Regions from separate parts of the Vogesella indigofera genome, predicted to be linked through region 1. Evidence: riboswitches for the same ligand, from Rfam matches in the RefSeq annotation. Region 1 holds a riboswitch; the other holds the start of a gene.
What was found. Region 1 has a riboswitch for glycine ahead of gcvT (glycine cleavage system aminomethyltransferase GcvT). Riboswitches for the same ligand answer to the same signal wherever they lie in the genome.
Positions count from the first base shown of each region.

Region 2: another riboswitch for glycine. It lies ahead of glyA (serine hydroxymethyltransferase); the one in region 1 lies ahead of gcvT (glycine cleavage system aminomethyltransferase GcvT).

Region 1 is NZ_JAQQLA010000007.1:139,057-154,416, forward strand. It holds gene PQU89_RS12805 (DUF808 domain-containing protein) at 1-131, opposite strand, end outside; gene PQU89_RS12810 (hypothetical protein) at 312-554, shown strand; gene gcvP (aminomethyl-transferring glycine dehydrogenase) at 665-3,520, opposite strand; gene gcvH (glycine cleavage system protein GcvH) at 3,665-4,051, opposite strand; gene gcvT (glycine cleavage system aminomethyltransferase GcvT) at 4,128-5,213, opposite strand; glycine riboswitch at 5,246-5,340, opposite strand; glycine riboswitch at 5,353-5,454, opposite strand; gene PQU89_RS12830 (amino acid permease) at 5,576-6,910, opposite strand; gene gluQRS (tRNA glutamyl-Q(34) synthetase GluQRS) at 7,158-8,066, opposite strand; gene fdxA (ferredoxin FdxA) at 8,165-8,488, shown strand; gene miaA (tRNA (adenosine(37)-N6)-dimethylallyltransferase MiaA) at 8,632-9,588, shown strand; gene PQU89_RS12850 (YbaK/EbsC family protein) at 9,598-10,143, opposite strand; gene PQU89_RS12855 (cysteine hydrolase family protein) at 10,191-10,793, opposite strand; gene PQU89_RS12860 (GNAT family N-acetyltransferase) at 10,846-11,400, opposite strand; gene dtd (D-aminoacyl-tRNA deacylase) at 11,397-11,849, opposite strand; gene yaaA (peroxide stress protein YaaA) at 11,917-12,696, shown strand; gene PQU89_RS12875 (GFA family protein) at 12,772-13,170, shown strand; gene PQU89_RS12880 (2-hydroxyacid dehydrogenase) at 13,208-14,203, opposite strand; gene PQU89_RS12885 (methyl-accepting chemotaxis protein) at 14,436-15,360, shown strand, end outside.
Region 2 is NZ_JAQQLA010000003.1:258,193-273,681, reverse strand. It holds gene PQU89_RS03265 (SAM-dependent methyltransferase) at 156-764, shown strand; gene PQU89_RS03260 (sensor domain-containing diguanylate cyclase) at 978-1,904, shown strand; gene PQU89_RS03255 (cupin domain-containing protein) at 2,078-2,434, opposite strand; partial or broken gene PQU89_RS03250 (IS3 family transposase) at 2,911-3,096, shown strand; gene mmuM (homocysteine S-methyltransferase) at 3,348-4,286, opposite strand; gene PQU89_RS03240 (methyl-accepting chemotaxis protein) at 4,350-6,221, opposite strand; gene PQU89_RS03235 (LysR family transcriptional regulator) at 6,427-7,323, opposite strand; gene PQU89_RS03230 (NAD(P)-dependent oxidoreductase) at 7,439-8,083, shown strand; glycine riboswitch at 8,265-8,354, shown strand; gene glyA (serine hydroxymethyltransferase) at 8,604-9,857, shown strand; gene PQU89_RS03220 (L-serine ammonia-lyase) at 9,944-11,344, shown strand; gene PQU89_RS03215 (NAD(P)/FAD-dependent oxidoreductase) at 11,446-12,687, opposite strand; gene PQU89_RS03210 (transporter substrate-binding domain-containing protein) at 12,792-13,571, opposite strand; gene PQU89_RS03205 (ornithine cyclodeaminase family protein) at 13,999-14,967, shown strand; gene PQU89_RS03200 (helix-turn-helix transcriptional regulator) at 15,072-15,489, shown strand, end outside.

The DNA of each region.
Region 1 (15,360 bases):
TGCGCGTTGAGCGCCAGATCGTCGCCCAGCACGCCGGCGGTCTTTTTGGCGGCGACCTTGGTCATCACCGCCACGTCGTCGAGCACGGTGGCGATATCGTCAATCAGGGTTAACAGGCTTGCTCCTGCCATCGTCGGCTCCTGCCGCCTCGCACAGGCGGGCGGTCGTCAGTAAATGGGGGAAAATCGGCAGGCATGGTAGCAGTTTTCCGTGACCGGCCCCATCACCAATCTGCGCGCCGGCGCGTCGAAACGTGGTCAGCCACGGCACCAGGCCCTACACTGGCGGCTGTCATTCAACGGAATCCGATCATGTTCTTGCGTTCCCTGCTACTGGCCAGCCTGCTGCCGGCCCTCACTGCCTGTTCGGTACTGACGGTCGCCGATGCCGCGGTCACCGTGGTGGCCACCACCGTCAAGGTCGGCGCCACCGTGGTCGGTGCCGCGGTCGATGTCACCGCCGCCGGCGTGCGCGCCGCCACCAAGGACGATGCGCCAGCACCGGCCAAAGCGGCAAGCGATGCCACCTGCCCGACAGCGGGGCCGTGCCCGTAAACCACTCCTCCGCTGCGCCGCTGCCATGAAAAAACCCCGCCGTCTCCGGCGGGGTTTTGCTTGCGTGACGGCCAGGGTTGGCCGCAGGCGCGCGCTTACCGGTACTCTGCTTACTCGTACTCTTCTACCGATGGGCAGCTGCACACCAGGTTGCGGTCGCCGTAAACGTCATCGATGCGGTTCACGCTCGGCCAGAACTTGTTGTCCAGCACGTACGGCAGCGGGAAGAACGCTTCTTCGCGGCTGTAGGCACGCGCCCACTCGCCGGTGATGTCGGCCTTGCTGTGCGGTGCGTTGACCAGCGGGTTGTCGTTCAGCGACCAGACACCGTTCTGCACCTTGTCGATCTCCTGGCGGATGGCGACCATGGCGGCGATGAAGCGGTCCAGCTCGGCCTTGGATTCCGATTCGGTCGGCTCGATCATCAGCGTGCCCGCTACCGGGAAGCTCATGGTCGGCGCGTGGAAACCGTAGTCCATCAGGCGCTTGGCAACGTCCACCTCGGTGACGCCGGAGGCGGCCTTCAGCGGACGCAGGTCGATGATGCACTCGTGCGCGACACGGCCGTTGGCGCCGGTGTACAGCACCGGGTAGTGCGCCGACAGGTTCTGCATCAGGTAGTTGGCGTTCAGCAGCGCCATTTCGGTGGCATGCTTCATGCCTTCCGCGCCCATCATCGCGATATACATGTAGGAGATCGGCAGGATCGACGCAGAGCCGAACGGCGCGGCGGACACCGCACTCTGGCCGGCAACCGCGCCCGGCACTTCCGATACCACGTGGTTGGCCATGAACGGCGCCAGATGCGACTTCATGCCGATCGGGCCCATGCCCGGGCCGCCGCCGCCGTGCGGAATGCAGAAGGTCTTGTGCAGGTTCATGTGCAGCACGTCGGCGCCGATGTCGGCCGGACGGGTCAGGCCCACCTGCGCGTTCATGTTGGCACCGTCCATGTATACCTGGCCGCCGTTGGCATGGATCAGCGCGCAGATTTCCTTGATGCCTTCCTCGAACACGCCGTGGGTGGACGGATAGGTGATCATCAACGCGCCAAGGTTGGCCGCATGCTGCTCGACGCGGGCCTTGAGATCGGCCATGTCCACGTTGCCGTTGTCGTCGGTCTTCACCACCACCACCTGCATGCCCAGCATCTGCGCGGTGGCCGGGTTGGTACCGTGCGCCGATTGCGGGATCAGGCAGATGCTGCGGTGCGCTTCGCCACGGCTGGCGTGGTAGCGGCGGATCGCCAGCAGGCCGGCATATTCACCCTGCGCGCCGGAGTTCGGCTGCATCGAGATGGCGTCGAAACCGGTGATCGCCAGCAGCTGCTGTTGCAGGCCTTCGATCATTTCCAGGTAGCCAACAGCTTGGTCGCGCGGTGCGAACGGGTGCATGTTGGCGAATTCCGGCCAGGTCACCGGGATCATCTCGCTGGTGGCGTTCAGCTTCATGGTGCAGCTGCCCAGCGAAATCATCGAGTGATTCATTGCCAGGTCGCGATTTTCCAGCTTCTTCAGGTAGCGCAGCATCTCGTGCTCGCTGTGGTGCTCGTTGAACACCGGGTGCGTGAGGATCGCCGATTCACGCTTCAGCGCGGCCGGGATGGCGTCGGCCGCGGCGGCATCCAGCGCGGCGATGTCGGCAGCCTTGCCGGTGAAGATCTCAATCAGCTGCGCCAGGTCCGCCTCGGTGGCGGCTTCGTGGAAGGCGACACCCAGTACACCGTTGCCGGCATCGCGCACGTTGATGCCGGCAGCCAGCGCCGCGGCGTAAACGTTGGCCGCATTGGCACCCAGCTCAACCTGTACCGTGTCGTAGAAGCGGTCGAACACCAGCTTGCCGCCGGCGGCCTTCACCGCGTGGGCGAAGATCGCCGCCAGACGGTGGATGCGGGCGGCGATGCGCTTCACGCCTTCCGGACCGTGGTACACCGCGTACATGCCGGCCATATTGGCCAGCAATACTTGCGAGGTGCAGATGTTGGAGTTGGCCTTCTCGCGGCGGATGTGCTGCTCGCGGGTCTGCAGCGCCATGCGCAGCGCGGTCTTGCCCTTGGCATCGACGGACACGCCGATGATGCGGCCGGCCGCGGAACGCTTCATGTCGTCGCGGAAGGCGAAGTAGGCAGCGTGCGGGCCGCCGAAGCCCATCGGCACGCCAAAGCGCTGGGTGTTGCCCACCGCCACGTCGGCGCCCATTTCGGCCGGCGACTTCAGTGCCACCAGTGCCATCACGTCGGCGGCCACGATGGCCACCGCGCCACGGGCTTTGGCCGCGGCGATGTACGGGGTCAGGTCCAGCAGCTCGCCGGATTCGCCCGGGTACTGGAACAGCGCACCGAAGTAGTCGCCGTTGCCGGCTTCTTCCGGATGGCCGAGCACCAGCTCGAAACCGAAGTACTCGGCGCGGGTCTTCAGCACGTCCAGCGTCTGCGGCAGCACGCGGCTGTCGACGAAGAACTGCTCGGACTTCACTTTCGACACGCGGCGCGCCAGCGTCATCGCTTCGGCGGCGGCGGTGGCTTCGTCCAGCAGCGAGGCGTTGGCCAGTTCCAGGCCGGTGAGGTCGATCACCATCTGCTGGAAGTTGAGCAGCGCTTCCAGGCGGCCCTGGGCGATTTCAGCCTGGTACGGGGTGTAGGCGGTGTACCAGCCCGGGTTTTCCAGCACGTTGCGCAGGATCACGCCCGGCACCTGTACCGGGTAGTAGCCCAGACCGATGAAGGACTTGTTGACAATGTTCTTGCTGGCGACGGTTTTCAGTGCCGCCAGTGCGTCGGCTTCACGCATTGCCGGCGGCAGGTCCAGCGCGCGGTTGAAGCGGATGCCGGCCGGCACGGTCTGTGCCACCAGTTCTTCGACGGAGCTGACGCCGATGGCGGCCAGCATGTCGGCTTTTTCGGATTCGCACGGGCCGATGTGGCGGGCGATGAATTCTTGATGATTGAAGAGTTGCGAGAGCGACATGTCTTCGATTCCGTTTGCTGAATAAGCCACGAAACACACGGAAGGACACGGGGCAAGCAGGCTGCCGCTGGGGCGTGTGTTTCCGTGTGGTCCGTGGCTAAAAAACAAAAAGCCCTACTGTCTGACGACAGCAGGGCTCGTTCATCAGGCGCCGATTTCGGCAGCGTAAGTCGCTGCGTCCAGCAGGCCGTCCAGATCAGCGGCGTTGGCCGGCTTGATCTTGAAGAACCAGCCAGCGGCGTACGGCTCGCTGTTGGCCAGCTCCGGGTTGGCTTCCAGTTCGGCGTTCACCTCCAGGATTTCACCGGCGATCGGCGCGTACACGTCGGAAGCGGCCTTCACCGACTCCACCACACCGGCTTGCTCGTCGGCGGCCAGGTTGGCGCCAACGGCTGGCAGCTCGACAAATACGATGTCGCCCAGCAGCTCTTGCGCGTGCTCGGTGATGCCTACGGTCACGGAGCCGTCGGCTTCCAGGCGCAGCCATTCGTGGCTGGATACGTATTTCAGTTCGGCAGGAATGTTGCTCATGGTTTCTCTCCAGAAAAATGCGTTGTCATGGTGTGGATCGGGACTGCCTCGGCTCGCCCCGTCGTTATACACCAGCTTATTCAAAAACTTTCTTGCCGTTGCGCACGAACGGCATTTTCACCACACGCACCTCGGTCAGCGTGCCGCGCAGGTCAACCTGGGCGGTGGCGCCGGTGGACGCCGGTACGCGGGCGATGGCGATGGAGTGTTTCAGGGTCGGCGAGAAGGTGCCGCTGGTGATGATGCCTTCCTGGCCATCGACGACCACTTTCTGGCCTTCGCGCAGCACGCCGCGGCCTTCCAGCACCAGGCCGACCTGCTTCATCGGTACGCCGGCGGCTTTTTGCGCCGCCAGTGCCTGGCGGCCGATGAAGTCGCGCTCTTCCGGATTCCAGGCGATGGTCCAGCCCATGCCGGCCTGCAGCGGCGACACGGTTTCGTCCATGTCGTGGCCGTACAGGTTCATGCCGGCTTCCAGACGCAGGGTGTCACGCGCGCCAAGGCCGATCGGCGCCACGCCGGCGGCTTTCAGTTCGTTGAAGAAGGTGATGGCCTGATCGGCTGGGATCATGATTTCCAGGCCGTCTTCACCGGTGTAGCCGGTGCGGGCGTAGAACCAGTCGCCGGACGGCAGACCCTGGAAGACTTTCAGTGCCTGGATGGCGTCGGCCAGCTCCGGCTTCACGCTGCATACCTTGGCAATCGCGGTCGGGCCCTGCACCGCCAGCATCGCCAAGTCGCGGCGCACCTGCAGCTGCACGTCGAAGCCGGCGGACTGCTTGTCCATCCACGCCAGGTCTTTTTCGGTAGTACCGGCGTTGATCACCATGCGGAAGCCGGTGGCGGTCAGGTATACGATCAGGTCGTCGACCACGCCGCCGTCGTCGTTGAGCATGCCGGAGTACAGCGCCTTGCCTTCGAAGCCGAGCTTGGCCACGTCGTTGGCGATCAGCTTTTGCAGCCAGACCTTGGCGTCGCTGCCGCTGATGTCGACGACGGTCATGTGCGACACGTCGAACATGCCGGCGTCGCTACGCACGATCTCGTGCTCTTTCAGCTGCGAGCCGTAGTGGATCGGCATTTCCCAGCCGGCGAAATCAACCATCTTCGCGCCGGAAGCGACGTGGGCATCAAATAAAGGGGTACGTTTCGGGGCCGTCATTGCAAGTCCTTGGAGTGAGATTTGTCCCTACCTCACACCCCTCTGTCCCTGCACCTGAGATTTTCCGGCATTGCGCCGTTAGCCCCTTCGGTGGGCGCTGTACGCGCCGCTCTCCAGATTCTGCGGGCCGTCTAACGGCCCGATTCTTGCAGTCCTTTTGCCTGAGCGATTGCGGGTGCACTTGCGCCTTCGGCGGCGGCGTCCGGTTTGGCCCGGCGCGGCTCTCTCCTGCGGAATGGGCGCATTATCAGCGCAGCCATGGCGCTTGGCAAGTCGGGTTTTGCAACAGGATCAGGCACTTGGCGCAAAAAAGGTTGGCCGCAACGGCAGAAGGGCTTTGCGGCCAACCTTTTAGCGGCGTTTTATGCCTTCACGATATTTTCACGCAGTTGCCACAAATACACCGGCAGCCCGGCCAGGAGCAGCAGCACGCCCCACATCACCACCTCGGCGCCGGAGCCGAAAATGGTCCACAGCGCGAACACGAAGCCGCCACCGGAGAACGCCAGCGGCGCCAGCCAGTCGCGGGGGCGGAACTGGCGGTGGCGTTGCAGCATCACCGCCAGCAGCGCCATCGCGCAGAACGCGTACGGCAGCAAGGTGGTGGCGGTGGCGAGCAGGATCACGAACTCGAAGATCTGCACCCCGCTGTCGCCGCCGGCGTACTTGCACACCAGCAGGATGGTGACCAGCAGCGTGGACAGCAGCAGGCCGACGATGGGCACCCCGGCCGCGTTCTCGCGCTTGAAGAAGGCCGGGAACAGCTTGTCGCGCGCGGCGGCGGCCGGGATGTGGCCCTGCATCAGGCACCAGCCGTTGAGCGCGCCGAAGCAGGAAATCACCGCACCGAGGCCGACGGCGTAGTACGCCCACTCGCCCCACAGGCTGCGCGCGGCATCGGCAAACGGTGCCGCCGATGCGGCCAACGTCGCTGCCGGCATCAGCCCCTGCAACGCGACGGTGCTGGCGATGTACAGCGCGGCGGCGAGCAGCGTGCCCAGCACCGTGGCGCGCGGGATGGTGCGCTCCGGCTGCTCGACGTCACCGGCCGGCACCGACGCCGACTCCAGCCCGAGGAAGGCCCACAGCGTCAGCGCCATGGTCGCCGGGATCGCCTCCGACAGCGGCTTGTGCTGCGGATTGAACACGACGAAATCGGGATTCAGGTACAGCAGGCCGGCGACGGTGACCCCGGCCAGCGGCAGCAGCTTGATCAGGGTGGTGACGATGGCGACGCGGCCGGAGCTTTGCGCGCCGCGGCTGTTGATCCACGTCACCAGCCAGATCAGGCCGATGGCGGTGGCGCCGGCGGCGAGGTTGCTGTCGTTCAGCTGCGGGAAAAACACCCCCAGATAGCTGACGCCGGCCACGGTCAGCGCGGCGTTGCCGGCCCACAGCGCGATCCAGTAGCCCCAGGCGATGAGGAAGCCGGCGAAATTGCCAAAGCCTTCGTGGATGTAGGCATACGGGCCGCCGGCCTTGTGCGGCAGCAGCGTCGCCAGCCTGGCGAACACCAGCGCCAGGCAGATCGCGCCCAGCGAGGTGATCACCCAGCCGATCAGCGAGGCGCCGCCGTACTGCGCCAGCGACGCCGGCAGCAGGAACACGCCGGAGCCGATCATGTTGCCCACCACCAGCGCGGTGCACATCCAGATGCCGAGTTTGCCTTTGGCGGCGGTTTTCGGAGCGTGACTCATGCGGCCCTCCGTGCGGAAGAGCGCTGAGGCCAGCGGGGAAACGGGCACGGCGCGGCGGCCGTGCAAGCGATGAAATCCTGCATGATTATTCGAGGGTCCTGAATGGGCGGCGCGGCCGCTTTGCTCTGTCTGCGTGCCGCCGCCGGGCAGCGGCACCCCGGCAACCTGTTCCGGTTGCTCTGCCATGACAAACGGGCCTCGAAAGAGGCCCGTTTGGCGAAAGGGTGGCGATTGTATACCAAGTTAACTATGCAATGACGATAGGTCCCGCCGGCACCCGCGCCAGCTGCCAGTTGTCCCGTGCCCACTGCCACAGCTCGGCCACGTCGCCCGCCTCTGCCGGCGGCGCATGCCCCAGCCGCGTCAGCGCCTGCCGCAGCTCGGCGGCGGCCGAGCGGGCGTCGATCGCCGGCGCCAGCGTCTGCTTCGACAGCTTTTCACCGGCGGCGTTGACCATCAGCGGCAGATGACAGTGCGTCACCACCGGCCCGCCCAGCTTCTGCCGCAGCCACAGCTGACGCGGCGTCGACACCAGCAGGTCTGCACCGCGCACGATGTCGGTCATGCCCTGCGCGATGTCGTCTACCACCACCGCCAGCTGGTAGGCCCAGAAACCGTCGGCGCGCAGCAGCACGAAATCGCCGATCTCGCTTTGCAGGTGCTGACCGTATTCACCCTGCAGGCGGTCGTAAAACACGGTGCGGCTGTCGTCCACCCGCAGCCGCCACGCCCGTGCGCTGCGCCCCGGCGCCACGCCGTGACGGCAGGTGCCGGGATAGACCATGCCGTCGGCACCGTGATGGCCGGCGGCGGCGATTTCCTTGCGGGTGCAGCCGCAGCCGTAGGCGTCGCCCTGCGCCACCAGCTGTGCCAGCGCCGCGCGATACAGCTCGTGACGGTCATGCTGGTACACCAGGTCGCCGTCCCACTCGAAGCCGAACGCCTGCAGCGTGCGCAGGATGGCGTCGGCGGCGCCGGCCATCTCGCGTGGCGGATCGAGGTCTTCCATGCGCAGCCACCACTCGCCGCCGTGGTACCTGGCTTCCAGATAGCTGCCGACCGCAGTGGTCAGCGAGCCGGCGTGCAGCAGGCCGGTGGGGCTGGGCGCAAAGCGGCCGCGATAGGGCAAAACGGGAACGGGGGCAGTGACGGACATGGCAGGAGCAGCGAAAATAGAGAGATACGACTAAAATGTTGACTAAACGACTCAACCATTACCCGGACACCCACCATCTACTAAAGGAGCGCGCCCAGATGACGCACGTTGTAACCGAAGCCTGTATCAAATGTAAATACACCGACTGCGTCGATGTCTGTCCGGTGGACTGCTTCCACGCCGGCCCCAATTTCCTGGTGATCGACCCCGACGAGTGTATCGACTGCACGCTGTGCGTGGCGGAATGCCCGGCGGAGGCGATCTTCGCCGAGGAAGACCTGCCGGCCGACCAGCAGGACTTCGTCGCCATCAACGCCGAGTTGACGCCGCTGTGGCCGGTGCTGTCCGCCAAGATCGACGCACTGCCCGACCACGCCGACTGGCTGCCGGTGAAGGACAAGCGCCACCTGCTGGAACGCTGAACACTACACGCCGCCATTGCCCGCCCGCCTCGCGCCGGCTGACGGCCGCGGCGCCGTGTCACCCGCGGCTGCTGCGGCCAACGTTGGCCGCGGCCGGCCGCGCCATGCGACAATAGCCGGCCATTTCCTTAGCGCACACCGACATGTCCGATCATCCTGCAGCCATCCTGTTGATGGGCCCCACCGCCTCCGGCAAGACCGGCCTCGCGCTGGCGCTGGCCGAGCGTTTTCCGGTCGAAATCATCAGCGTCGATTCCGCGCTGGTCTACCGCGACATGGACATTGGCACCGCCAAGCCGACGGCGGCGGAGATGGCGCAGTGCCCGCACCACCTGATCGACATCATCGACCCCACGGACGCCTACTCCGCGGCGCAGTTTCATGCCGACGCCAACCGCCTGATCGCCGCCATCCACGCCCGCGGCAAGCTGCCGCTGCTGGTCGGCGGCACCATGCTCTATTTCAAGGCGCTGACCGACGGCCTGTCCGACCTGCCGCAGGCCGATCCGGCGCTGCGCCAGCAGCTGGAAGCCGACGCCGCCCGCCTCGGCTGGCCGGCCATGCACGCACGCCTCGCCGCCATTGATGCCGTCACCGCCGCCCGCCTCGCCCCCAACGACTCGCAACGCATCCAGCGCGCGCTGGAAATCTGCCTGCTCAGCGGCGACACCATGTCGGCGCTGCTGGCACGCGGCCGCGACGCCGCCGCGCGCGGCAACCTGCTGCGGCTGGCGCTGAATCCGGACGAACGCAGCTGGCTGCACCAGCGCATCGCGCTACGCTTCAACATCATGCTGGAGCAGGGTTTCCTCGACGAGGTCAGCCGCTTGCGCCAACGTTGGCCGCAGCTGTCACTGGAGCTGCCGTCGATGCGCTGCGTCGGCTACCGCCAGGCGTGGGAATACCAGGACGGCCTGTACAGCCACGCCGAATTCGTCGAACGCGGCATCGCCGCCACCCGTCAACTGGCCAAGCGCCAGATCACCTGGCTGCGCAGCATGGCATCGGACAACCTGAACCTGGCCGCCGACCACGACGACATCCTGACTCCGGCCTGCCACGCCATCGAACGCTGGCAGGCGGCGCAGCAGCACGCCTGAGCGGCGGCGTCAGTCGCTGTCGAAAGTCAGCGCCGCCACCTCGGCCTGCGCCAGTTGCGCCAGCAGCGCCGGGGACAGCAGCAACTTGCTGTGCCGGACGCCGGCGCCCACCACCACGTAGCGGCGCGCCATCACCGCGGCATCGACCAGGATGCGCATCGACGCCGGCAAGCCCAGCGCGGTAATGCCGCCGAACTCCATGCCGGTCAGCGCGGTGGCCACCTCCCGCTTGGCAAACGACAACCGCTGCGCGCCGAGGGCGCTCTTCACCGCGCCGTTCACGTCCAGCCGGCGCGAGCCCAGCGTTACCACCGCCGCGTGCTGTTCCACGCCGTCCTTCTTGTAGCGCAACACGATGGTGTTGGCGCAATCCTCCAGCCCGAAGCCGTAGCGGGCGCTGAACTGCTCGGTATCCGACGCCTCGTCCGCCACCGCGAACACGATCAGCTCCTGCCCCTGTACCTGGCTGGCCACGCTGGCCGGCAGGTGTTGCGGATGCAGCTCGGCCGCCAGCGGCTGGAACTGGAATTGCCGGGCGAAATCACGGATGTTCATGGCAAGGCTGTCCTCTTTGTTCAGGTTGTGCTTGGTTTAGCAATTGGTCACGGCAGCGCCTCACCGCCGTGCCGGCCGGCGGCGGGCGAGTCCGCCGCCAGCAAGGCCAGCGCCTGCCCGGTGCTCAGCACCTGCGCATACTCGCCATCCAGATTCGCCAGCGCCATCGCGTGCACCTCGTCCGCACTGCGCGGCGTGCCGTGGTAGTCGCGACGGGCAAAGGCGAAGGTGGCGTCGCTGACCACCAGGGTGTCGAAACCGAGATTACCGGCGCTGCGCGCGGTGGACTCCACCGAATTGTTGGTGCTGACGCCGACCAGCAGCAGGCGGCGGATGCCGCGCACGTGCAGCCAGCGCTCCAGCGCGCTGTGGGTGAAGGCATCGGGCACGTTCTTCTCGAATACCATCTCGCTGTCCAGTGGCTGGAACGCCGGCTGGAACTCAGCGCCGCTCTGGCCGGGCCAGAACAGCGAGCTTGGCGTGCGCGACATGTGGCGCACGTGGATCACCGGGTGGCCGCCGACGCGCCAGGCGGCGAGCAGGCACGCGATATTGGCCTCCGCCTGCGGGTTGTTGCGCTCGCCGGCCTGCGGCATGGCCATCGCCTGCTGCATGTCGATGATCAGCAAGGCCGGAATCTGTGTTGTCATTATCGGTTTTTCTTGATTAAAAATTTCGCGGCCAAAGCCGGCCGATCTTCATTCAGGACGGCTGCGCCCAATCCTGCCGCAGCAAGGAAAACACCAGCAGGTCATGATATTGCCCGAGCCAGAATCCGGCCTCGCGCAAATACCCTTCCTGCACAAAGCCCAAACCCTGCAGCAGGCGGATGGACGGCAGATTGTCCGGGTGGACCTGTGCCTCGATACGGTTAAGCGCCATATTGGCAAAGCCCCAGTCCAGCGCCAGCTGCAGCGCCTCGCGCATCATGCCCTGCCCGCGATAAGCCGGCGCCAGCTCGTAACCGAGCGTGCAGCTGCGCCAGCCGCGATTCCACTTGAACAGGCCGCAGCTACCTGCCAGTTGCTGATCAGCCCGCGATTCGACAGCCCAGCGCAGCCACGGACTGGGTAGCTGCTGCCAGCCGATAAAGAGCGCCACCTGCGCCTCCGCCTGTGCCAGCGTCTGCAGCGGCTCGGAGCCAAACCATTGCATGGACACGGCATCGCGGTAGATATCAAACAGTGCCGGTGCATCCTGCGGCCGGAATTCGCGCAGCGTCAGCCGTGCGCTCTGCAGCACGGGGAAAGCGCTCATTCCGGCGCCTTGCTGTCCAGCCAGATCGTCACCGGGCCGTCGTTGACCAGCGCCACCTGCATGTCGGCGCCGAATACCCCGGTCGGCACCGCCTTGCCCAGCGCCGCGCCCATCAGCTGCACGAATTCGTCAAACATCGGTGATGATTGCTCCGGCCGCGCCGCGCGGCTGTAGCCGGGGCGGTTGCCCTTTTTGGTGGTGGCGAACAGGGTGAACTGGCTAACCGCCAGCACCTCGCCACCGCAGTCGAGCAGCGAGCGGTTCATCACGCCGTCATCGTCGTTGAAAATGCGCAGCTGGCTGATCTTCTTCACCAGCCACTCGCTGTCGGTGCGGCTGTCCGGCGCCTCGATGCCGACCAGCAGCAACAGCCCGGCCCCGATCGCACCGCTGATCCGGCCGTCGACGGTGACCGACGCCTCGCGCACCCTTTGTACCAATACTCGCATCATCCCTCCTGAAAAGCGTTTCGGCTCTGCGTTACAATCCCTGCCATTGCGCGCGACAAGGATTGCTATGTTAATGGTTATTTCTCCGGCGAAAACGCTGGATTTCAACACCCCGCCGCGGACGGTACCGTACACGCAGCCGGATTTCCTCGATCACAGCATGGCGCTGATCCGCGTGCTGCGCGACAAGTCGCCGGCCGACATCGGCCAGCTGATGGGCATCAGCGATGCACTGGCGCAGCTCAACGTTGGCCGCTACCACGACTGGCAGCCGGATTTCACGCCCGACAATGCCAAGCAGGCGGTGCTGGCGTTCATGGGTGACGTCTACGAGGGGCTGAATGCGGCGGCGCTGAATGCAAGCGAGCACGACTACCTGCAGCGGCACCTGCGCATCCTGTCCGGGCTGTACGGCCTGCTGCGGCCGCTGGACCTGATGCAGCCGTACCGGCTGGAGATGGGCACCCGCCTCGCCAACCCGCGCGGCAAGAACCTGTACGAATTCTGGGGCACGCTGATCACCGAGGCGCTGAATCGCGAGCTGGCGGCACAGGCAGCGCCGGTGCTGGTCAACCTCGCCTCCGACGAGTACTTCAAGTCGGTGAAGCCAAAGCAACTGCAGGCCCGCATCATCACCCCGGTGTTCCAGGACCTGAAGAACGGCCAGTACAAGATCATCAGCTTCTACGCCAAGCGCGCGCGCGGGCTGATGGCGCGCTGGGCAACGCAGCAGCAGGTGACGGACGCCGAGCAGCTGAAGGCGTTCGACAGCGAGGGCTACGCCTTCGTGCCGGAGCTGTCCGACGCCAGCAGCTGGCTGTTCCGCCGCGATCCGGCGGCACAATAAGCAAGGCCACAAAGCAAGCGGCCGCATGTTTGCGGCCAACGTTGGCCATCCGTTAGCACGCGAAAGGTATCCCCGATGCAAGGCAGCTGCCTGTGCGGCACCGTCCGCTATGAAATCGACCGGCTCGATGCGCCGATCACGCACTGCCACTGCCTGACCTGCCAGAAGGCGCACGCGGCGGCATTTGCCAGCACCGCCGGCGTGCTGCGCCAGCACTTCCGCTGGCTGGCGGGGCAGCAGGCACTGGGCAGCTACGAGTCGTCGCCCGGCAAGCTGCGCCACTTCTGCACTCGCTGCGGCAGCCAACTGGTGGCAGAGCGTGCCGCCCAGCCGCACGTCATCGTGCGCGTGGCGACGCTGGACGACGATCCCGGAGTCAGCCCGCAACAGCACATCTGGTGCAGTCACGACCGGCCGTGGCTGGCCAGCGACGGGCTGCCGCACTATGCGGCGTGGCAACCGGGCCGCGAATGACGGTTGCGGCCAACGTTGGCCGCAAGCGCGGCCGGCGTCAGCCGTGCACCGCGTTGTCCAGCACCGCGCCGTGGGCAAAGGCCTGCACATTGCCCAGCGTGGTGCGGGCGATATTGTCCAGCGCCTCGCGGGTGAGGAAGCCCTGGTGCGAGGTAATCAGCACGTTGGGGAAAGTCAGCAGCCGCGCCAGCTGGTCGTCCTGCAGCCCGGCCTCGGACAGGTTTTCAAAGAACACGCCCTCTTCCATCTCGTAGACATCCAGTCCCACCCCACCGAGACGGCCATCCTTCAGCGCCTCGATCAGCGCCGGGGTATCGATCAGCCCGCCGCGGCTGGTGTTGATCAGCAGCGCGCCGCGTTTCATCTGCGCCAGGGTATCGGCGTCGATCAGGTGCCGCGTCGCCGGCAGCAAGGGCAGGTGCAGGCTGACGACATCGGACTCGGCCAGCAGCGTGGCGCGATCGACGTAGCTGAAACCGAGCTGGTTGGCCAGCAACCGGTCCTGCGCCACGTCGTGGGCCAGCACGCGCATGCCGAAACCGCGGGCGATGCCGATCGCCGCCTCGCCGATGCGGCCGGTGCCGATCACGCCGAAGGTCTTGCCGTGCAGGTCGAAACCGACCAGCCCGTCCAGCGAAAAGTCCATCTCGCGCACCCGCACGTAGGCCTTGTGGATGCGGCGGTTGACCGCCAGCAGCAGCGCGAAGGCGTGCTCGGCCACCGCGTGCGGCGAATAGGCCGGTACCCGCACCACGCGGATGCCGTGCCGGCTACAGGCCGCCAGGTCGACGCCATTGAAACCGGCGCAGCGCAGCGCCACCAGCCGCGTGCCGCCGGCGGCCAGGCTGGCCACCACCGCCGCGTCCAGCCGGTCGTTCACGAACGGACACACCACCTCGAAGCCGGCGGCCAGCGCCACGGTGTCGCGGTTGAGGCGTGGCTCGAAAAAGCTCAGCGCAAAACCGTAATCATGATTTGCTAGGGTCAGCGCCTGACGATCGTATTGTTTGCTATCGAAAACGGCGATTTTCATGTGCGGTCTCTCCATGCTGTATCGGATTCGATACAAATCCGCCGTGCTGAACGGCGATATTCATTAAAAACAGCTGCAACAAACCGAATGATTTTAAACAGGAAAATCAGAGTCGCGCGGCCTTGATCCAGATCAAGCAGATAAATGGCACGTCCCATGACGTGGTTATACCATGCGTGGCTTGCAGCGTTATCCACCTCCACGATTGCCTAGTCGTCTCAGTGTCCGAATCATGAAAAAGAATCTGCCAGTCCATGATATTGAAGTGCCGTTTACCAGCGGTCTCATTGTTACCCAAACCGATCTCAAGGGCAGCATCACCTACGCCAACGACAGCTTCGTGCAGCTGTCCGGCTTCAGCCGCGAGGAGTTGCTCGGCCAGAACCATAACATCGTGCGCCATCCGGACATGCCGCCGGTGCTGTTCGACGACCTGTGGCAGACGATAAAGCGCGGCGACTGCTGGCGCGGCCTGGTCAAGAACCGCTGCAAGAACGGTAACTACTACTGGGTCGACGCCTTCGTGGTGCCGGTGAAGGAACGCGGCGCCATCCGCGGCTACATGTCGGTACGCAGCCCGGCGCGACCGGAGGCGGTGCGCGAGGCGAAACTGCTGTATCCGCAGCTGCTGCAGGGCAAGCCGCTGGCCAAGGCCAAGGCGCCCGGCCGCACGCTGGCCTGGTTCCGCCGCATCCATGTCGCCCTGAGCACGGTGCTGGTGCTCGGCGCCGGCGTGCTGACCGGCGGCGTCGCCGGCGGCGTGATCATCGGCACCAGCGCGCTGTCGACGCTGGGCTGGCTCTTGGCGGAGAAACACCGCCGCGACCACCAGCAGCATCTGCTGGACAGCTGCATGAACATCTCCGAAGGTCGCCTCACCAACGAGCTGGCCATCAACCGCGCCGGCGAACAGGGCAAGCTGGAAACCGCGCTCGCCTACATGCAGGTGCACCTCAAGGTGATGCTGGACGAGCTGCAGATGACCGCGCGCGCGCAGGCCGACGAAACCATGCACATGCAGCAGCGCATCGCCGAGCTGTTCAACCGCATGGCCGCCGGTAACGAAAGCGTCAGCCAGATCAGCAGCGCGGTGGAAGAGCTGTCCGCCTCCATCGAACAGGTGGCCGGCCACGCCGAGGAAACCGCCCGCCTCAGCA
Region 2 (15,489 bases), on a different contig from region 1:
GACGCCGCTTAGCCTTTGTCCGTGCCTTCCGTGTGCTTCCGTGGCAAAAAATCAAAACGCTTTGCTGCCACAAGGTTGGCCGCAAGCCTTGCTTCACTTCTCCCTCCCCGCTACCGTAACGCCACCACGCCCTCCCATTACCCCAAGGAACCCCGATGAGCGATACCGCCGATTTCTGGAATACCCGTTTTGCCGTCAGCGAATTCATCTACGGCGAGGCGCCGAATGATTTTCTGCGCGAGCAGGCGCCACGCCTGACGCCGGGCAGCCGCGTGCTGAGTCTGGGCGAAGGCGAAGGCCGTAATGCGCTGTTTTTGGCCAAACAGGGCCATGCGCTGACGGCGGTGGATGCCTCGCACGAGGGGCTGGCCAAGTTGCTGGCGCGCGCGTCGGCGGCCGGGGTGGACATCACCGCGGTGCTGACCGATCTGGCGCGTTACCAGCCGGGTGAGGCGCAGTTCGACGCGGTGGTGTCGGTGTTCTGCCACCTGCCGTCGGCCTTGCGCCGCACGGTGATGGCGCGCGCGATTGCGGCGCTGAAGCCGGGCGGGCTGCTGATCATGGAAGGCTACACTCCGCGCCAGCTGGCGTTCGCCACCGGCGGGCCAAAGGACGCGGACATGCTGCTGGAGGCCGAGATCGTGCGCGGCGAGCTGGCCGGGCTGGCGCTGCTGCACTTCGTCGAGCTGGAGCGCGAGGTGATCGAGGGCAGCTACCACACCGGCACCGCCAGCGTGCTGCAGGTGGTAGCACGCAAGCCGTAAACCGTTGCGGCCAACCCTGGCCGCAGCCCCGTTGCCCTTCCCTTGCCTGCCCCGCCGCAGCGCCCGCGCCATGCCCCGGTAATATCATGTCGCCGCGTGGCAAGCGGCACGCCACGTCGCACCTCATGTACTAATGTTAAGAATCAGCCGGCCATTTTATGGGGTGCAGCCAGAGTGTGGCCGGCAGGCAAGCGATGGCAGGGGGAGAGGTCTATGCCGGACGAGCTGAATTTCCAGTACATGATCGACACCTTGCAGGGTGCCTTTATCATGGCGGACAGCGCCGACATGACGGTGATGGCCGCCAACCAGCTGGCGTCGATCCAGCTCGGGCTGCCGCTGTCCGAGCTGCTGGGCCAGCCGCTGGCGCGCTTTGTCAGCAAGCCGCCGCTGGACGACATCCTGCGCGACATCCAGCGCCAGGATCTGGTCTACAACCTCGAAGGCGAGCTGTGTTCGGCTCGCGGCCGCTGCTTCCCGGTGCTGCTGTCGGCGCGGGTGGTGGCCTGGTCGTACCCGACGCTGATCTTCACCTTTTCCGATCACAGCCAGCACATGCTGATGAACGAGCTGCTGAAGAAGAAGGACGAGCTGTTCGAGCGGGTGCGGCAGCTGATGCCGGCCAGCGACGAGGGCATGGCGGAAGATCCGGACGACTACATCAGCGGCGTGCTGTCCGCCGGCCAGCTGCTGGAGCGCGCCGGCATCGAGGTCGGCCACGCGCGCCGCTACCACGATCCGCTGGCGGCGCTGCAGATCCACGCCGAGGTGGTGCCGATCCGCAACCGGGAGCCGTTGGGCGCCTACAACCGCGCCCATTTCCGCCGCATGGTGAGCTATCTGTGTGTGCAGAGCAGCCGCGACGGCGATCTGGTCGGCCGCCACGAGAACGGCACGCTGGTGATGCTGTTGCGGCAGACCACACTGCTGGATGCGGTCAAGGTCGCCAAGCGGCTGCAGCAGCGGCTGGGCAGCTTTACCTTCTGGCCGGATGGCGCCAATTGCGAGACCAGCACCTGCATCGGCCTGAGCACTTGGCACGAAACCGACCAGAACGCCCGCCAGCTGCAGATCCGGCTGGAAGCGGCGTTGGCCAAGGCCCGCCTGACCGGGCGCAATACCATCGTCAGCCTGAGCTGAGCGCCGCGCTGCGGCCAACCCTGGCCGCCGGCGCCCGAACGTCTTCACGGTTTCGTCCGCTCGCGCGACACACGGCGAAAACAGCCGCGACCGCGGCGTTTACAGCAGGCACAGCGCCTTCTTAATACCGCACCGCCCCATCGCGATCAGCCGCCCCGCTAGTGAACAGGCACTCAGCCCGGCCGCGTCACGATCACATAGTACTTCTCCACCGCTTCCAGCACCTCGAACACGCCGCGGAATCCGGCCGGGATCACTGCGGCGTCGCCGGGGCCAAAGGCTTCGGCATGGCCGTTTTCGTCGATCAGCTGCACCCGGCCGTGGCGGATGCAGAAGAACTCTTCCTTGTTGTCGGCAAAGGCGATGCGCCAGGCACCCGGCTCGCAAGCCCAGATACCGGCGGCGCACACGCCGTCGCCACTTTCGTAGGCGGGCCAGGTGCGCCGCTGCGGGTTGCCGCGCACCAGCCGCTGCGGATTGGGGTAGTCGATCTGGGCGCTGAGGTGCTGCCCGTCCACTCTGACGATCATGTGCTTGCTCCGTGATGGGTGATGCCAGACCGGCGCGGCGCCGCACGGGGCGCGCCGGCCTGGCGCAAAGGCGCTATTCAAGCAGATCCAGGGCGCGGACTCCAGCCGCCCGCACCGTCTGCCGTGCACGCGCAGCCACCGGTTTGCGAGTGCCGCGACGGCGGCCAAGGTTGGTCGCAGCGCTCACACCTGTACCGACGGCACGCTCTTCATGCAGCGCATGCGTGAAGTGAGAGCGACAACATGAATGAGCTAAATCAGGAATGTGGGCAGCAATGCGAACCTCAGCAGCGAAATATACATAACGCATATACATGCATATAATGAGCTTCTCTTAGCCACCTTCCTGCAGGAGCTGTCTAGGTTAACGGCACAATGGGGCTCTCTTTAGCAGATTGGTTGCCATCTGCAAAATTGGTACCCTCAAACAAATTAATGGTGTAGGGTGCGCCACCCCCAGTGGCAATTGAGTATTTATGGAAAGCTTCTTCCGTTCGCTGAAGTCAGAGCGGGTTTATTTGACCCACTACCGAAGCTACGAGGAGGCACGTACAGATGTGTTTGATTACATCCGCTTTTACAATCACCAACGACGTCATTCGACCCTGGGGTATTTGACCCCGGTTGAATTCGAACGCCGTCGTTCAGTGCTTAGTGCTTAGTGCTTAGTGCTTAACCCGCTGTCCACGGGGAGCGGGACAGACCAAGTCCCCACACCAACCTGATGCAGCAAGGCACGGAGAATGTGAACAGTAGTCATATTGAGAATTATAGCACTCCATACCAATATGACTAACAGACAAAAAACTACCGCCTCTTGGTTCAGAAGCGGCAGTTTTGAACCCTAATTATTATAGGTAACCGACTCCATATAACCGCAGATCGCCGTAGACGAGCTTGCCACCGTGCCGTCTTAGCCGCGCAGCCAGCCGGCCAGCGCCCGGATATCGTCCGGCGACGTGCGGCAGCAGCCGCCGATGCAGCTGGCGCCGGCCAGCCGCCACTGCCGCGCAGCCTCGGCGAAGGCCATAGGATCGCTGCTGCCGTGCCAGGTCTTGGTCACCGCGTCGTAGGCTTCGCCGGAATTGGGATAGGTCAGCAGTCGCTTGCCGGTCTGTGCGGCCAACGTTTGCAGCAGCGGCACGATATGGCGCGGTGCGGTGCAATTGACGCCCACCGCCACAATCTGCGGATAGGCTTCCAGCTCGGTCACCGCCACCAGCAACGGCGTGCCGTCGCTCAGGTTGGCATCATCGCGGCAGGAGAAGCTGATCCATGCCGCCGCCTGCGGAAAGTCCTGCTGCAGCACGCGGGCGATGGCGCGCGCTTCCACCGTGCAGGGGATGGTCTCGCACGCCAGCAGATCCGGCGCGGCGGCCAGCAAGGCGGCAATGCGCGGGCGATGGAAGTCCATCAGCTCGGTTTCGCTGCGGCCGTAGTGGCCACGGTACTCGGAACCGTCGGCCAGCATCGCGCCGTACGGCCCCACCGAGGCCGCCACCAGCGGCCGCTGGCGACCGGCATGGTTGGCCGCATCGGCCCAGAACTCGTCGCGCGCCAGCTGCGCCAGCTGCACCGAGCGCTGCATCAGTTCCGCGGCGGCGGCTTCGTCCAGGCTGCGTTTGGCAAAGCCGCTGAACGATGCCTGGTAGCTGGCGGTGGTGGCAACATCGGCACCGGCGACGAAGTAGTCAAAATGCACCTGGCGGATCAGCTCCGGCTGCTCGATCAGCACCCGCGCCGACCACAACGCGTCATTCAGGTCACAACCGCGACGTTCCAGCTCGGACGCCATCGCGCCGTCCAGCACGACCGGGGCATCCTGAAAGCGGGCAAAAGGATTGGCAAACATTGAACAGGCTCCACAAAAAGAAAAACCCCGGCACAGGCCGGGGCTTGCTGCATGCAAGATGTATCACAGACGGAATTGCGACACCAGTGCCTTCAGCTGGTCGCCTCGGCTGGCCAGTACCTGGATCGTCGCCAGCGCTTCCTGCAGGCTGCTGTCGGTCTGCTGCGCCATCGAGTTGACACGTTCGGCGCTGCGCGCCATTTCGTTGGTGGCGATGCCCTGCTCGGCGGTGGAGGAAGTGATTTCGCCCATGCGGGTCGAGATCTCTTCGGCGTTGCCCTTGATCAGCTCCACCTTGCTGGCTGCTTCACGTGACAGGGTGACACCGGTTTCCACTTTCGCGTTGGTGGCATCGGCGTGGTTGATCGCCTCGCCGGTTTTCTGGATCACGGTATCGATCAGCTCGGCGATCTGTACCGTGGCGCTGGCGGTACGCTCGGCCAGCTTGCGCACTTCGTCGGCCACCACGGCAAAGCCGCGGCCCTGCTCACCGGCACGCGCCGCTTCGATCGCCGCATTCAGCGCCAGCATATTGGTCTGGTCGGCGATGTCGCGGATCACGCCGACAATGCCCTTGATCTGCTCGGACTGGCCAGACAGGTTGGACATCACGTTCTGCAGCGACGACACCGCACCGACGATGGACTCCACCTCACGCGCCACTTCCGCCATCGCGCGGTGCGAATCCAGCGAGTTGTCACGCGAACGCGACACCAGCACTTCGGTTTCGCCAACGTGATCGGCAATGTGGTTGATGCTGACAGTGATCTGCTCGATGGTGGCGGCAGTCGACGACAGTTCCGACGACTGCACACGCGAATCCTGGGCGATCTGCTCGGCCACGCGGTTCAGGTCGGCGGCGTCGCGCGCCAACGAATCGGACTCGTCGCGCACGGTGAGGAACATCTCGCGCAGCTTGGCCACGAACTGGTTGAAGGCTTCGGCAATCTGGCCGACTTCGTCACGGTTGCCGACCGGCAGTGTCTTAGTCAGGTCGCCGTGGCCGCTGGCCACTTCACGCATCGCATTGCGCAGCACCGACAGGCCGGACAGCATGCGTGCCACGCCAACGTAGGCGAAGATGCCGGACACCACCAGGCCGATCACCAGCAGGCCAACCATCACCATCAGCAGCTGTGTCACCGGTGCCATCGCCGCGGCTACCGGCACCATCACGCCGAGGAACCAGCCGGTCTTGCCCACCGGATACAGCGCGGTCAGGGTGGCGTCACCGTTGATCGACACGTCCATGATCTGGCCATCCTTGTTCACCGCGTTCATGTCGTAGCCGGACACTACCTCGCCGATCTTTTTCAGGCCGGAGTCTTTTTCCGGGTGTGCAATCACGGTACCGTCGCCCGTCACCAGGAAGGCATAGCCGTCACCCGGCAGCTTGGCGGCAACCACTTCGTCCACCACGCGCTGCAGCGTCACGTCACCACCGGCCACGGCCACCAGCTGGCCGCCATCCTTGCGCGCCTGGGCGAAGGTGATGATCGGACGCTTGGTGGCGGCATCAATATAAGGGGGCGAGGCGATCGGGCCGGTCGCATCCTTGGCCGCCAGATACCATGGCCGCCCGGTCGGGTCATAGCCTTCCGGCACCTTGGCGGCACCGGTGAACTGGGTCATGGTCTTGTCGGGCTGACCGATATACATGTCGTCAAAACCGCCGGCATCACGCGCCTGGTCCAGCACCGGCTGCAATTCACCAGTACCGAAACGCGGCAACGCCGCAGCAACGATCTTCTGGCGGGTGGAGACCCACTCGGCAACAAAGCTCGCCTTGCTGTTGGCGGCCTGATTGATTTCGTTACGGATCGCACTGGACAGGGCGTCGCTCATTTTCCAGTACGCGACGGCACAGAACATGACAGCAAGTACCGTCAGTACCAGCAGTACGAAGGCCATCAGGCGAGTACGCAATGACATCATGATGTGTATTCCCCACTGTATTTTGTAAGTTATGGTGCGGCATAGTACTACTAAGCACACATGTGATTATTTGTTTATATTCACAAAGCCATTTCATGGCATTTCGTTAACAACGAAATTTTGTATTCTGCGTACAATCTCCATTACACGGCATTTTTGCATAACAATATTGCAATAATCCGGCAACAAACCGCCCTTGCCAATGTCAAAGACGGCGTTCGCCACCCAAGGCCGCCTGCAATGCCGACATTGCATGTCGCACTTTTGCAGGTTGCCCCTCGCGCCGCGGTGTCACCATCCACAACGGCAACTCCGGCAGGCTCCACTCGCCCAGCACCGGCTGCAGCAGACCGGAGGCCAGCTCCTTGCGCACTTCCGGTTCCGGCTGCAAGGACAGGCCTAGGCCTTCCAGCACAAAGGCACGCGCCGACAGGATATTGTTGCTGCTGATGCGCGGCGGCATCGATAAAGTCACCGTTTCCGCGCCGCGCGTCAACTGCAGCCGGCTCAAGCCTTCGTGCGCGGCCACCCCGACCCAGTCGTGCTGCAACAGTTCGGCCGGCGTTTGTGGCAGACCATGCTTTGCAACATAGACGGGCGACGCACAAATGACAAAGTGCCAGTCGGCCAGATGACGCGCCACCAGCGACGAATCCTTCAGCTTGCCGGCACGGATCGCCAGATCAATCTGCAACTCCAGCAGGTCCACCATCTCGTCGTGAAAGAACAGCCGCAGGCTGAGGCCGGGGTTGGCCTCAAGCAAGGGTGCCAGCGCGCTGCTGAGCACGCCGCCGGCCAGGCCGCTGGGGGCGGAGATGCGCAGCTCGCCCACCGGCGCATCGCGCAGTGCCGACAGCTGCTGCTCCGCCTGCCGCGCTGCCGCCAGCATCGCGGCACAACCCTGGTAGAACAGCTGCCCGGCCTCGGTCAGCGTCAGCTTGCGCGTAGTGCGCTGCAGCAGGGTGACACCGTGGCGCTGCTCCAGCCGCCGCAGATGCTGGCTGACCGCCGATGGCGTGATGCCCAGGCTCTGCGCCGCCGCGTTCATCGAGCCTTTCTCAATCACCCGGGCAAACACCGCCATACTGCGCAATTCGTCCATATTCATTATTTCAGATTAACAATCAATCAATTTTACGCCGGATTATCGGAATGTGAATCGGCAATTACACTGTCCTCATCAATCACCGCCCGTCAGCGGGCAGCAAGGAGCACTCATGAAAATCGCACTGATCGGCGCCAGCGGCTTTGTCGGCTCGGCCATCCTGAAAGAACTGCTGTCGCGCAATGTCGCCGTCACCGCCATCGCCAGTCGTCCTGAGCGCATCGGCGCTGCGGCCAACCTTGACGTGGTGGCCGCCGATGCCTACGACGCCGATGCGGTGGCCCGTGCCGTCGCCGGCCACGACGTGGTGATCAGCGCCTTCAACCCCGGCTGGGACAAGGCCGACATCCGCGAACTGTTCCTCGCCGGCCACCAGGCCATCGTCGCCGGGGTCAAGGCCGCCGGCGTGCCGCGCTTCATCGAGATCGGCGGCGCTGGCAGCCTGTTCGTTGCCCCCGGCGTGCAGCTGATCGACACCCCGCACTTCCCGGCGGAATACAAAGAAGGCGCCGAGGGCGCGCGCCAGGCGCTGAACCTGCTGCAACAGGAAACCTTGCTGGACTGGGTGTTCGTGTCGCCTCCGGCGCTGCTGGCACCGGGCGCACGCAGCGGACAGTACCGTCTCGGCGGCAACGAGCTGCTGATGGCAGGCGAGGCACCGGCCGGCATCAGCGGCGCCGACCTCGCCGTGGCGGTGGTGGACGAGGCGCTGCAGCCGCAGCACCATCGCCAGCGCTTTACCGCCGCCAGCGTCTGATTCACGCCGCGACAGCACACCTTATATAGGTGTGCGGTTTTGCAGTGCAAACCCTGCCGAACGCCCGATCCGACTGGATCAGCGCGTTTGCGGCAGGGTTTTTTGTTGCAATAGCACATTGAATACTGTCGTCGATGCGTTGACAGCCGCGCGCCGCTTCACTAGATTGCGACCAGCCAATCAAGCCGCTGCAGGAGAGACTGTCATTCGCTGACAGCGCCGAAGGGGAATCGCCCCGGAAACTCTCAGGCAAAAGAACTGCAGCGACGTCTGGCACTCTGGAGAGTAGATCAGCCGCAAGGCGGGATCTCGCCGAAGGAAGCATGGCCCGGTGATGACACCGTGCGCCGCAATCTCTCAGGCAAAGGGACAGAGGGGGCATCGTCCGGCAGACGCCGGGCGGGCGCCATTGTCCTTTACGCCGCACATCCATGCGTCAACGCCCTGCCCGACCCTGCCGCCACTACCAGCGCGGTTGCGGCCAACCTTTGCCGTTCGCGCCAAGAAAAAGGAATGCACGATGTTTACCAAAGAGATGGAGATTGCCGGTTTCGACGACGCACTGTGGGCCGCGATGCAGGCCGAGGCACAACGCCAAGAAGACCACATCGAGCTGATTGCCTCCGAGAACTACACCAGCCCGCGCGTGATGCAGGCGCAGGGCAGCCAGCTCACCAACAAGTATGCCGAGGGCTACCCCGGCAAGCGCTACTACGGCGGCTGCGAACACGTCGATGTCGCCGAGCAGCTGGCCATCGACCGCGCCAAAGAGCTGTTTGGCGCCGACTACGCCAACGTGCAGCCGCACTCCGGCAGCCAGGCGAACGCCGCGGTGTACATGGCCTTGCTGCAGCCGGGCGACACCGTGCTGGGCATGAGCCTCGCGCACGGTGGCCACCTCACCCATGGTGCCAAGGTCAACTTCTCCGGCAAGATCTACAACGCGGTGCAGTACGGCATCAACGTGGAGACCGGCGAGATCGACTACGACGAAGTACAAAGGTTGGCCACAGAACACCAGCCAAAGATGCTGGTCGCCGGCTTCTCCGCCTACTCGCTGGTGGTGGACTGGAAGCGCATGCGCCAGATCGCCGACAGCGTCGGTGCCTGGTTCTTTGTCGACATGGCGCACGTCGCCGGCCTGGTGGCAGCCGGGCTGTACCCGAACCCGGTGCCGCACGCGCACGTGGTGACCACCACCACCCACAAGACGCTGCGCGGCCCGCGCGGCGGCCTGATCCTCGCTGCATCCAACCCGGAGCTGGAAAAGAAACTGCAGTCGCTGGTGTTCCCCGGCATCCAGGGCGGCCCGCTGATGCACGTGATCGCCGCCAAGGCGGTAGCCTTCCTCGAAGCACTGCAGCCGGAATTTGTCGACTACCAGAAACAGGTGCTGGCCAACGCCCGTGCCATGGTGGCGGTGGTCCAGCAGCGCGGTTACAGCGTGGTGTCCGGCAAGACCGATGACCACCTGTTCCTGCTGAGCCTGATCGACAAGGGCCTCACCGGCAAGGCTGCCGACGCCGCGCTGGGCGCCGCCTGCATCACCGTCAACAAGAACGCCGTCCCGAACGACCCGCAAAGCCCGTTCGTCACCAGCGGCATCCGCATCGGCAGCCCGGCCATCACCAGCCGCGGCTTCAAGGAAGCGGAAGCCGGCCAGGTGGCGCACTGGGTATGCGACATCCTCGACGATATCGACAACGCCGATGTCGCCGCCCGCGTGAAACGCCAGGTGGCGGAGCTGTGCGCCGCCTTCCCGGTTTACCGCTAAGCAGCAGCGGGCGCCGTCATTCCGACGGCGCCCGACTATAGTTAAAACAGGCCCTGCTCCGCAGGCACCACCTCAAGAGAAGCAACATGGCAATCAGTGTTTTTGATTTGTTCAAGATCGGCATCGGCCCCTCCAGTTCCCACACCGTCGGCCCGATGCGCGCGGCGCGGCAATTTGTCGCCCGACTGGAAAAGGACGGCCTGTTGACGCAGACCGCCGCGGTCAAGTCCGAAATGTTCGGTTCTCTCGGTGCCACCGGTAAAGGCCACGGCAGCGATGTGGCGGTGCTGCTTGGCCTGCAGGGCGAACACCCTGACCTGGTCGATACCGATGCCGTCGACGGCATGCTGGCCGCCATCCGCAACAACAAGCGCATCGCGCTCTTGGGCACGCACGAGATCGACTTCATCGAAGCCGAACACCTGATCCTGCACAAGCGCAAGGCGCTGCCCTACCATCCTAACGGCATGATTTTTGAGGCGTTTGCCGCCGACGGCAGCAGCCTGTCCAAGCGCGCCTACTACTCGGTCGGCGGTGGTTTCGTGGTCGACGAGGCGGCGATCGACGCCGGCTTCGTGCCGCCCGGCGTCACCGAGCTGAAGCACCCGTTCAAGAGCGGCGCCGAGCTGCTGGCACTGTGCCAGCGCCACGGCAAGAGCATCAGCCAGATCATGCTGGAGAACGAGCTGGCGTGGCGCAGCGAGGACGAGATCCGCAGCGGCCTGCTCAACATCTGGCACGTGATGCAGGCCTGCGTGAAGCGCGGCTGCGAGCGTGAAGGCATCCTGCCCGGCGGCATGAAGGTCAAGCGCCGCGCCGCCGACATGCACCGCAAGCTGCTGTCGTCGCCGGAGGCCGCACTGCGCGATCCGCTGACGGTGCTGGACTGGGTCAACCTGTACGCACTGGCGGTGAACGAGGAAAACGCCGCCGGCGGCCGCGTGGTCACCGCGCCGACCAACGGCGCCGCCGGCATCATCCCGGCGGTACTGCACTACTACGCGCGCTTCATCCCCGGCGCCAGCGATGACGGCATCGTGCGCTTCCTGCTCACCGCCGGCGCCATCGGCATCCTGTTCAAGCTCAACGCCTCCATTTCCGGCGCCGAAGTCGGCTGCCAGGGCGAAGTCGGCTCCGCCTGTTCGATGGCCGCCGGCGGCCTGGCCGAAGTGCTGGGTGGCAGCCCGGAGCAGGTGGAAAACGCCGCCGAGATCGGCATGGAACACAATCTGGGGCTGACCTGTGACCCGGTCGGCGGCCTGGTGCAGGTGCCGTGCATCGAGCGCAACGCGATGGCGTCGATCAAGGCCATCAACGCGGCGCGGATGTCGCTGCGCGGCGACGGCCAGCACTTCGTGTCGCTGGACCGCGTGATCAAAACCATGCGCGACACCGGCCGCGATATGAGCACCAAGTACAAGGAAACCGCGCGCGGCGGGCTGGCGATCAACGTGATCGAGGTACCGGTCAACATCGTCGAGTGCTGAGCCAGCCTTTCGCAACAGCTGCGGCCAACCTTGCGCAAGGTTGGCCGCAACAAAAAGCCCGCCATGATAGGCGGGCTTTTTTATTGCGAGTCCGGCAACCGTTACAGGAAGCGCGCCGGCGCGTACGGCGCCGGGTCGGTAAACGGCGTCTCGCCGCAGATCACCTGCGCCAGCAGTTGGCCGCACACCGGCCCCAGCGTCAGGCCGTGGTGGGCGTGGCCGAAGTTGAACCACAGACCGCGATGGCGCGGCGCGGCGCCCAGCGCCGGGCGCATGTCCGGCAGGCACGGCCGGCTGCCCATCCACGGCGTGGCGTCCAGCCGCTCACCCAGCGGGAACAGCCCGCGCGCCAACGCCTCGGCCTGCTCCAGCTGCGCGTAGTTGGGGGCGGCATCGCGTCGCGCCAGCTCCACCCCGGTGGCGATGCGCAGGCCGCGCTGCATCGGCGACACCACGAAGCCGCCTTCCACGTCGGCCACGGTGTAGCTCAGGCCCGGCCCCAGTGGCTGGTAGTGCATGTGGTAGCCGCGCTTGGTCTGCAGCGGGATGCGGTAACCCAGCGGCTGGAAGATGTCGTCGGACCACGGCCCCATCGCCACCACCACCTGTGCGGCGTGCAGTACCCCGGCGGCGGTGTGTACCTGCCAGCCGCTGCCATCCGGGACCAGCGACGTGGCTTCCTGTTGCAGCAGCGTGCCGCCCAGGCTTTCGAAATAGCGGGCATAGCCGCGGGTCAGCGCGCCCGGATCGCTGATGCGCTGCGGGTCGCGCCAGTGCACCGCGCCGGCGAAGCCCTCACCCAGTCCCGGCTCGGCGGCGCGCAGCTGCGCCGCGTCCAGGATCTGCAGTTGCAGGCCGTGTTCGGCGGCGATGCGGCGCGCGTTGACGGCCTCGGCGGCAAAGCCGGCCTCGGTGCGGTAGGCCTCGTACAGGCCGTCGTCGCTGCACAGCTGCTGCATATTGGCCGCGGCGATCAGCGTGGCGTGTTCGTCCAGGCTGCGGCTGATCAGGGGCAGCATGTCGCGCGCGGCGGCAGCGAGCCGGTGCGGGGCGGAGGCGCGGAAGTAGCGCCACAGCCACGGCGTGCTCTGCAGCAGGCTGGACGGTTGGTAGCGCACGTCGGTGGAGCGGTTGCGGCCGATGCGCAGCACGCTGGCAAGATCGCGAGGGAAGCCGTAAGGCACCACGGCGGCGCGTTCCAGCAGGCCGGCGTTGCCGTGGCTGGTTTCCTCGCCGGGGGCGCGGCGATCCAGCAGCGCCACGCGCAGGCCGCGTTGTTGCAGGGCGATGGCGCTGGAGACGCCGATCATGCCGGCGCCGAGGACGATGATGTCGAAATCCATGTTGTGCTTCTTTCAGATGCAGTTGCCATGGGCGCTGCGGGCAGCGGCCATGGCAACGGGATCTGCAAGCTTGGCCGCAGCCTGCGGCCAAGCTTGCACACCGCTTACTTGGCGATGATGTCGCGGTGGAAGTATTTCATCGAAATGCGGCTCAGGGTGCCATCCTGCTTCAGGCTGGCAATCGCCTTGTCCAGCTCGGCCTTGCGCGGGTCGCCCTTGCGCACGCCCATGCCGGTGCCCTCGCCGAGGGTGGCGAAATCGCTGAGCACCCCGCCGGCAAAGTCAAAGTCCTTGCCCTGCGGCTTGCTGAGGAAGCCTTCCATCGCAGTCTGCGCTTCCTGCACCCCGGCATCCAGTCGGCCGGCGGCGAGATCGAGGAAAATCTGCGCCTGGTCGCGGTAGGCAACCACCTTCACGCCGTGCTTCTCCCAGTGCTTGCGCACGAAGTCTTCCTGGGTGGCGCCCTGCAGCACGCCGACGGTCTTGCCCTTCAGGCTGGCCACGGTCGGTGTCAGCTTGCTGTCGCGACGTGCCACCATCTGGATCGGCACGATGTAGATCGGGACGGTGAAGTCGATCGACTCGCGGCGCTTGGCGGTGATGTTCATCGCCGAGTTGATGGCGTCGAATTTCTTCGCTTTCAGGCCGGGGATCAAGCCCTCAAACGAGGTTTCCACCCAGCTGCACTTGGCGGCCATGCGCTCGCAGACGGCCTTGCCGACATCGATGTCGAAGCCGACCAGCTGGCCGTCGGCCTGCTTGCTCTCGAACGGCGGGTAGAACGGCTCCAGCCCCATGCGCAGCGGCGCACCCTGCGCCATGGCGGTACCGGCGAGGCAGGCCAGCAAGGGGAAAACGGCATTGCGAACGCGTTTGCTGATCATGAAATGTCTCCTTTGTTCCTGTAGCGGGTAACGTCCCGTCCCGTTGCCCATGGCCAGGCCATGGCGCCTGCGTGGTTGGGCAGCCGGCGGGGCTGCGTTCACGTCTTGCTTTGGCTCGGTCACAAGATAGACAATATTTCCATTTGAGACAATTAATTTATAAAAAACCTGGCCACCAGCCTCAGTGCACGGCGACCAACGCAGGCTACGCCATGACAAAACCATGTCGCAAGTTACAATTTATCACTTGAATAACAATAACTTGCTTTCAAGCCATCAACCAAGAAGCAAGCAAAACCCCGGGAAAATGGTCTCCGCACAATTTGTGGACTTTTTTTCCACAATGGAATTTAATACAACAAACAAGCCTGCCCGCCGCGGCCTACAGCCCGGCAGCGCCCGACCACAGCCATCACGAGAGCCCAGCATGAACCACATCGACCACCACGCCGCCCCCCTGCTCCTAAACCAGCAACAGGTGCGCGACTACCTGCCGGCGCTGCCGGTACGGGCCGCGCTGAGCGCGCTGTTCCAGGCACTGGCGCACGAGTGCGCGGTGCAGCCGGCGCAGACGCTGACCCTGTTTCCGCAGGGCGCCGGCGACGTCATCACCTATCAGGGCGTGCTGGCCGATGCCGGCGTGTTCGGCGCCAAGCTGTCGCCGTACATCGTCACCGATGGCCGCCCGGTGATCAGCGCCTGGACCAGCCTGATGTCGATGCACACCGGCCAGCCGCTGCTGTTCTGCGATTCCGGCCTGCTGACGGCGGAGCGTACCGCCGGCACCAGCGCGCTGGCCATCGACCTGCTGGCGCGGCAGGACAGCCGCCAGCTGACGCTGATCGGTTGCGGCGCACTGGGCCAGGCACACCTGCGCCACGTGCTGCCGCTGCGCGACTGGCAGCGCATCCGCGTGTACGCGCCGGATCTCACCAGCAAGCCGGAACTGCAGCAGCAACTGCAGGCGCTGGACCCGCGCATCCAGATCAGCGGCAGCGTAGCGGCCGCCTGTGACAACGCCGACGTGATCATGCTGTGCACCTCCTCGGCTGCGGCGGTGCTGGACCCGGCAACGCTCAGCAAAGCGGCGCTGATCACCTCGATCAGCACCAATGCCGTCAACGCGCACGAGGTACCACCGGCCCGCCTCGCCGCGATGGACGTGTACTGCGACCACAAGCACAGCACGCCGGACAGCGCCGGCGAGATGGTGCTCGCCAGCCAGCAGGGCAGCTGGCAGCGCGAACGCATCGTCGGCGATCTGGCCGATCTGGTCAGCCAGCGCTGCGCGCTGCCGGACTACCAACGCCCGGTGTTCTTCCGCTCCATCGGCATGGGGCTTCAGGACATCGCCATCGCCTGCGCGCTGCTGCAACAGGCGCAGGCCGCGCAATGAGTCCAACCGCGGACTATCTGGCGGCGACCGGCGGGCACAGTGCTTGTGCCCTGCCCGTCGCATCAGGCACTATCGCTGTCCCTGCCGTTGCGCCCGACCCGACCATGACGCCCACGCCCAGCCCCACGCCGCAGCAATTGCTGTTGTCGCGCTACAGCCACCTCGCCGACAGCATCGCCAAGCTGTTCTTTCCCTACGCCGAGGCGGTGATCCACGACCTGGCGCAGCAGCGCGTGCTCTACCTCGCCAACAACCTGTCGCGACGCGAGATTGGCGACGAATCGGCGCTGGAGGAAATCGAGCGCACCATCGCCGAACGCTACGTCGGACCGTACGAAAAGGTGAACTGGGACGGCCGCAAGATGCGCTGCGTCAGCTCGGTGCTGTTCGACGACGCAGGCGTGGCGCTGGGGGTGATGTGCATCAACTTCAACATCGCGGTGTTCGAGGACATGCACGGCATGCTCGGTATGCTGCTGAAGGGTGCCGGGCTGGTGGAACAGCCGGCGGAGCTGTTCCGCG